Regions from separate parts of the Variovorax sp. M-6 genome, predicted to be linked through region 1. Evidence: riboswitches for the same ligand, from Rfam matches in the RefSeq annotation. Region 1 holds a riboswitch; the other holds the start of a gene.
What was found. A riboswitch is a leader RNA that binds a small molecule or an ion and turns the genes downstream of it on or off. The one in region 1 is predicted to bind thiamine pyrophosphate.

Region 1 (3,404 bases):
TCGTAGGCCTTCATGATGTCGCAGATGTCCTCGAAGTGCGTGTAGAGGAAGCTCTCCTTGTGGTGCGAGATGCACCACTTGGCCATGATCGAGCCACCGCGCGAGACGATGCCGGTGCGCCGGTCCGCCGTCAGGTGGATGAAGGGCAGCCGCAGCCCCGCATGGATCGTGAAGTAGTCCACGCCCTGTTCGGCCTGCTCGATCAGCGTGTCGCGGTAGATCTCCCAGGTGAGGTCCTCGGCCACGCCGCCGACCTTCTCGAGCGCCTGGTAGATCGGCACCGTGCCGATCGGCACCGGGCTGTTGCGAACGATCCAGTCGCGCGTGGTGTGGATGTTGCGGCCGGTCGAAAGATCCATCACGTTGTCCGCGCCCCAGCGGATCGCCCAGACCAGCTTCTCGACCTCTTCCTCGATGCTCGAGGTGACGGCCGAGTTGCCGATGTTGGCGTTGATCTTGACCTTGAAGTTGCGACCGATCGCCATCGGCTCGACTTCGGGGTGGTTGATGTTGGCCGGGATGATGGCACGGCCGCGCGCCACTTCGTCGCGCACGAATTCGGGCGTGATGATCTTCGGGATGCGGGCGCCCATCGGGTTGCCGGCCAGCCGCTTCTCGCGCGCCTCGTCGGCCGTGTACTCGGCCATCCATTCGCGGCGGCCGTTCTCGCGCAGCGCCACATACTCCATCTCGGGCGTGACGATGCCACGCCGCGCGTAGTGCATCTGCGTCACGTTGGCACCGGACTTCGCGCGCCGCGGCGTGCGCTGCAGCGCGGCGGCGCCGGCACGCAGTTCGGCGATGCGCCGGGCGTCGCGGTCGGCATGCGTTGCGCCGTCGTCGAGCGCCAGGTGCAGCCGGCCTTCGTAGCGCTCGGTGTCGCCGCGTTCGGCGATCCAGGCGTCGCGCACGCCCGGCAGCCCGCGACGCACGTCGATGTCGGCGGCCGGATCGGTGTACGGGCCGGAGGTGTCATAGAGCGAGACCTGCTCGCCGTTGGTCAGCGCAACCTCGCGCACCGGCACCCGCAGGTCGGGCCGGCTGCCGGCGATGGCGCCCTTGGTCGAGGCGGGAAAGGGCTCGCGCGTGAGCGTGAGCAGGGAAGCGAATTTGTCGCTGGCATTCATGCGGGGCACTCCTGTTTGGAAAACAACGGGTGCTCCGCGATGCCTCCGGACGGCATCCTTCCTTGAACGGAAACGGGAATGCCGGGGAGTCGCAGCTCTTCTTACGCTGGTATGAACCAGATCAAGTTCGCGGGTTCGGCCGCTTGGCCATCTCAGCACGCAACTGCGTGCACCCCGGAGCGGGGCCGATTCTAGGCTGCACCCGGCCGCGGGATCAAGCGGTGCGCGCAACCGCCAGCGGCACGACCACCCGCATCGGTTCGGCGGCGCCGGACTCGTCGGCCGCATCCATTGCCGCCCAGGCGTCCAGTCCGCCCGCCAGCACGCGCACCCGTGGCAGGCCGGCGGCCATCAGCACGCGCGCCGCCGCGATCGCCGAAGCGTCGTCGGGGCAATCGCAGAAGACGACCAGCTCGCGGCCATCGGCAAAGGCGCCCAGCCGCTTCGGCAGCTGCTTGAGCCCGATGCCGATCGCGCCCGGGATCGCCCGCGCATCGAGGGCGCGCGCCTCGTCGGTGCGGACATCGATCACCGTCGGTCCGGCGCCCGCCGCCAGGGCTTCGCGCAGGGCCTCGACCTGGATGTGGACGATATCGTCGGCCTGCTGCGCCAGCCGGCGCTGCCGGTAGCGCCAGCCGATGAACGCCGCCAGGGCCAGCACGCCGATCGCCAGCGCCCCGAGTCCGATGTTGGAGATCACCGTGAGCACATCCTGGATCGCGGCATGGAAGATCCGGCCGACGAACAGGAAGCCCAGCGTCCAGATCAGCGCCGCCACGGTTTCATAGGACAGGAAGCGCAGGTTCGACATGCCGAGCGCACCCGCCATCGGCGGCGCCACCACCGACACCCCCGGCACGAACTTGGCTGCGATCAGCGACAGGCCGCCCCAGCGGCCGAGGATCGATTCGCTGCGCTTGACGCAGGAGTCGGCCGACAGCGAGATGCGGCACAGCAGCCGCATCACGCGATAACCCCAGCGGCGCCCGGCCAGGAACCAGACGCCATCGCCGAGTATGTTGCCGAGCACCGCCGCCACGACCACGGCGACGAATGACACCTGCCCGCCGACCGTCAGCCCGCCGGCGACGATCAGGAAGGGCACCGCCGGCACCGGCGCGCCGAGGCGCGTCGCCAGCGTGGCGGCGAAGACCAGGGCGGCGCCCTGGCTGGCGAGGAGTGCGACGAAGTCGTTCATGGCTTGGGGGACGCTGAGGTCCAAATGGATGCGCTGCTACTGGCCCTGCGGACGCTCGGCGGGGGCCGGAGCGGCATTCTGGGTCGCCAGGACGCCGCGCAGGTCCAGGTCTGAAAAATAGGCGATGCCGTGGCCGTGCGTGTTGTCCGCGTCGGCCGAGATGGCGACAGCCGTCACGTCGGGCAGGATGTCGCCGGCCTCGTTGCCGAAGGCGCGCTTGTAGTCGGTCAGCAGGTTGCGCCGTTCGGCGATCCAGCTGGCCGGCTTGGGCGACGCGCCGGATTCGAGCACGACCATCCGGATCCGCTTCGTGAACGCGTTGTCGAACTCGTTGCCCTTGGCTTCCTTGTTGTCCCAGACATAGCACAGCGTCTCGGTCGGCACCGCCTCGCCGGTCGCGCGGCGCGCCAGCGCCAGGCGCGTGCGCTCGCCGACGGACAACCGGTCGGCCGGAAAATCGAAGAACACGCAGACCTTGGCCGCACCGTCGTCGCCGGAGCGCGTGCGCAGGTCGGCGCCCTCGACGAACGCCTCGACCCGCCAGCGCCACGCCAGCGTGGCCTGGCTGTTGAGTTCCACCCTGGTGGGATGGACCAGATTGCCGTAGGAGCCATCGGCGTCGACCTTGAGCACGCGCTGGCCATCGAGTTGTTCGACCTCGAAACGGGTCGGGGTCTTGTTGGGCAAGGTGGTGAAGTGCCACGGTGCAGGGGCTTCGGTGCCGGTCGCGCTCGAGAACGGCGTGAGCAGCGGCTTGCCGTCCGCGCGGGCGTCCGGCGCGGCCATCCAGAGCAGCGCAGCCAAGGCCGGCAGCGCCACCACGGTGCACGGCCGCCGCCAGTCTCCCGTGCGAAGAAACGTCCTGCTGCCCATGATTCACCTCTGGCCCGCGGCCGGTTGAGCTCTTTGGCGTTGCGCCTTCGGCGCAATGCTCACAAGACGTGAAGTGTGGAACAGGATCGGCGCAAGATAAATAGACCAAAAGGAATCGGATTGTCTCCCTGATGGACACAATCCGCTTCGAGCGCTATGAACTCCATAGCAGCCATCCAAGACCGCGCGCCGGTCGGTGGAGTTTT
Region 2 (3,404 bases), on a different contig from region 1:
CCCGGTCAGCTCGACCTCGCCGGCAAGAACGCTTGCCAGCGCGGCTCGCCCCGCATCGCCGGCCAACCAGGCAAACGCCGACGTGATCGATCCAGCGCCGAACGTCGCGCGAAGCGCCTTCGACGCGGCACGGCTCACCTGGGCAAACGCTTCGTGGTCCGCCGCAGCCGAAGCCGCACGAACGACCAGGCAGCAGGCTGCGAGCTTGTCGGCTTCAGTGCGCAAGCGACGGGCCTTGCCTTCGCTCTGGGCCGCGCGCTCCGTCTCCAGCGACGCCGACGCAGGATCCGCAGGAGAGAGGGGCAGGTTCTTTTCAAGCGGCATGGCAGCGTTCATTTTCAAGGAGCCGCAGATTGTCGCCGCAGCGCTGCCGGCCGGCGTCGTGCGAGACGGGCATCACTGCGCCCCATCGACGCTAGCGACCGCCTTCCATCTCCGCGCTGTACTTCCCTTCGCTGGCCAGGCCATTGAGCCGTGCCCGCTTGCGCAGCGCGTCCTGGCAGGCGCGCGCATGGGCGGGCTGCCCCTGCCACGCCTGCAGCGCTGGATCCTGCAGTGCACGCCCGTAGGAGAAGCTGAGCTGCCAGGGCTGCGGGCCCAGGCGATTGAGCGCGTCCAGGTTGGCAGTCGCCTCGACGGGCGACTGCCCGCCGGACAGGAAGTTGATACCCGGGACCGCCGCCGGCACCGCGCGCCGCAGCACGCGAAGGGTCTGCGCCGCCACCTCCTCGGGACCGGCCTGCTGCGCATGCGCCTTGCCAGGCACCACCATGCTGGGCTTCAGCAGGATGTGCTCGAGCACCACACGATGGCGGCGCAAGGCCCCGAACACCTCGTGCAGCACCTCCTGCGTGACCTCTGCGCAGCGCGCCAGGCTGTGGTCGCCGTCGATCAGGACCTCCGGCTCGACGATCGGCACCACCCCCTGCGACTGGCAGATCGCCGCATAGCGCGCGAGCGCCTCGGCGTTGGCCTCGATCGCCATCCGGCTCGGCAGCGTGCCGGAGACGTTGTAGACGGCGCGCCATTTCGCGAAGCGCGCGCCCTGCGCCACGTAGGCTTCGAGGCGCTGGGCGAGTCCGTCGAGTCCCTGCGTGATCTCTTCGCCAGGCGCGAATGCCAGCGGACCCTTGCCGGCGTCGACCTTGATGCCCGGCACGATGCCTTGCCGCGCGGCCAGGGCCGCGAGCGGCTCGCCGTCGTCCGCACTCTGGCCCAGGGTCTCCTCGTACAGGATGACGCCGCTGATGGACTCGCCGAGCCCGGGCGTCGACAGGAGCAGGCTGCGGTAGGCACGCCGGTTCTCCTGCGTCGACTCGACGCCGATCGCCTTGAAGCGCTTGGCGATGGTGGGACCGCTCTCGTCGGCGGCAAGGATTCCCTTGCCCCTGCGAACCAGCGCTTCCACGGTGGCCTGGAGATCATTGGAAGTGGACATGGCGGATCCTTCGTTCGAGCGGGCCAGTCTCCTGCTTCGAGGCGCTGGAGCGCAAGCCCATGCCGGGCGTGATGTCTTGGTCGAGGTCGATCACCCTTCGTCCGGCCCCACGTCCGGGATGCATGTAATATCGACAGCGCTCCGGGGTGCACACGACAGTGCTGAGATTCAAACCCGCGAACTTGAACCGGTTAATGCCGGCGGAAGAAGAGCCATCACTTTGACCCTCGGGGATTCCCGCCGTGGTCGAAGTGGCCTTCGGAGCACCCGTTTCACGGTCACGAAGAAGTCCTCATGAACCAGACCCCTGCAGATCGACCCGCGGCCACAGGTGCGGCCAGCGAAGTGGTCGCCGACGTCCTCGCCTTCATCGCGCAGGACGGGTGCACCGACGACGAGTTCGATCGGCTGGCGCTGCGCCTGTTCGCCCACCAGTACGGCAACAACCCGGCGTACCGGCGCTTCTGCCAGCGGCGCGGCGCGACCCCGCGCAATGTGAAGCGCTGGAGCGACATCCCGGCCGTGCCGATCGACGCCTTCAAGGAACTGGACCTGCGCTGCGAGGCACCGGCCGCGACGGACCGGGTCTTCATGACCAGCGGCACGACCCGCAGCGAGGTGAAGGGCCGTCACTTTCATCCGACGCTGGCGGTCTACGACCGTTCGATGACGCGCAACTTCTCGCGCCGGTTCATGCAGGGCAGCGGCCCGATGCGCATGGGCATCCTGTTCCCCACCGAAACCGTGCTGCCCAATTCCTCGCTGGCCCACTACCTTGCGCTCGCCCTGAATGAATTCGGCACCGAGGAGAGCCGCTACTTCGTGAGCCCGAACGGGCTGGACATTCCCGCCCTGTGCGATGCGCTGGCGGACGCCGAACGCCGCGGCTTGCCCTACGCCCTGCTCGGCGCGAGCTACAGCTTCGTGCACCTGATCGACGAACTCCAGCAGCGCGGACTGTCGTTCCGCCTGCCGACGGGCAGCCGCGTCCTGGACACCGGCGGCTACAAGAGGCAGTCGCGCGAATTGCCGCTCGACGCCTTCTATGCGGCGTTGTCCGCGCTGCTCGGCATCGAACGGTCGCAGTGCATCAACATGTATGGCATGACCGAGCTCAGCACGCAGTTCTACGACGCGGGCAATGCGTCGGTGCCGTCGGTGAAGTCGGGGCCGCACTGGATCCGCTCTCGCCTGGTCGACCCGCTGACGGGCCGTGACGTCGCCCGCGGCGAGCGCGGCATCCTGGTCCATTGCGATCTCGCCAACTTCAATTCCGTGACCACCATCCTGACCGAGGACGTCGGCCTGGCAGCCGACGGCGGCTTCCTGCTGCTGGGCCGCGCCGAGGGCGCGCAAGCCAAGGGCTGTTCGCTGGCGGTGGAGGAATTCATCCGGGCGGCCGCGGCGTGACGACACTGCACGCAACCGCCGGCTACCTGCCCGGCCTGGCGCCGGCGCAAGTGCAGTGGCAGCCCCTGGTCTTCGAATCGGGCGCCACGCGGCTCGAAGTCGCCGTGCCCGTGCTGAGCCCGCAACAGATGACTGCGCTCGCCTTGCGGGTCAGGCAGGCCAGCCGCCTGCATCTGAAGACGATGACCGTGTCGCAGATCGTGGCCGTGGTGGATCGCGCGATCGCCCGCCTGCTCGACCCGGCCGACCCCTTCCGCATGCAGGCCGACCAGTTGCTGCCGATCGTCAGCGGCTACGACGCCGAGATGGTCCGCCTGGGCCTCACGGCCTTCTTCAAGACCTTTCGCGCGCCGCAACTGCACCGCTTCGTCGCCGAAGATTTCGCCAACCCCAAGCTGCTGGACGAATTCCAGCCGCGCCCCAAGGGCGGCGCGGCCAAGGCCTTCGGGCCGGATCTGCTGGTCCACAGCTGGGCCGGCAACGTGCCGGCGTTGCCGCTGTGGAGCCTGGTCTGCGGATTGCTGGTGAAGGCCGGCAACATCGGCAAGCTGCCGAG

Region 2: it holds a riboswitch for thiamine pyrophosphate, as region 1 does, so the genes downstream of both, AB4Z46_RS21885 (LuxE/PaaK family acyltransferase) here and thiC (phosphomethylpyrimidine synthase ThiC) in region 1, are expected to answer to the same signal.

Annotation. Positions count from the first base shown of each region.
Region 1 covers NZ_JBFREQ010000008.1:17,597-21,000, reverse strand. Annotated here, with positions in the region: gene thiC (phosphomethylpyrimidine synthase ThiC) at 1-1,127, opposite strand, end outside; TPP riboswitch at 1,209-1,314, opposite strand; gene AB4Z46_RS11220 (VTT domain-containing protein) at 1,342-2,325, opposite strand; gene AB4Z46_RS11215 (DUF3047 domain-containing protein) at 2,362-3,198, opposite strand.
Region 2 covers NZ_JBFREQ010000021.1:19,893-23,296, reverse strand. Annotated here, with positions in the region: gene AB4Z46_RS21895 (hypothetical protein) at 1-336, opposite strand, end outside; gene AB4Z46_RS21890 (class I fructose-bisphosphate aldolase) at 416-1,438, opposite strand; TPP riboswitch at 1,571-1,664, shown strand; gene AB4Z46_RS21885 (LuxE/PaaK family acyltransferase) at 1,733-2,848, shown strand; gene AB4Z46_RS21880 (acyl-CoA reductase) at 2,845-3,404, shown strand, end outside.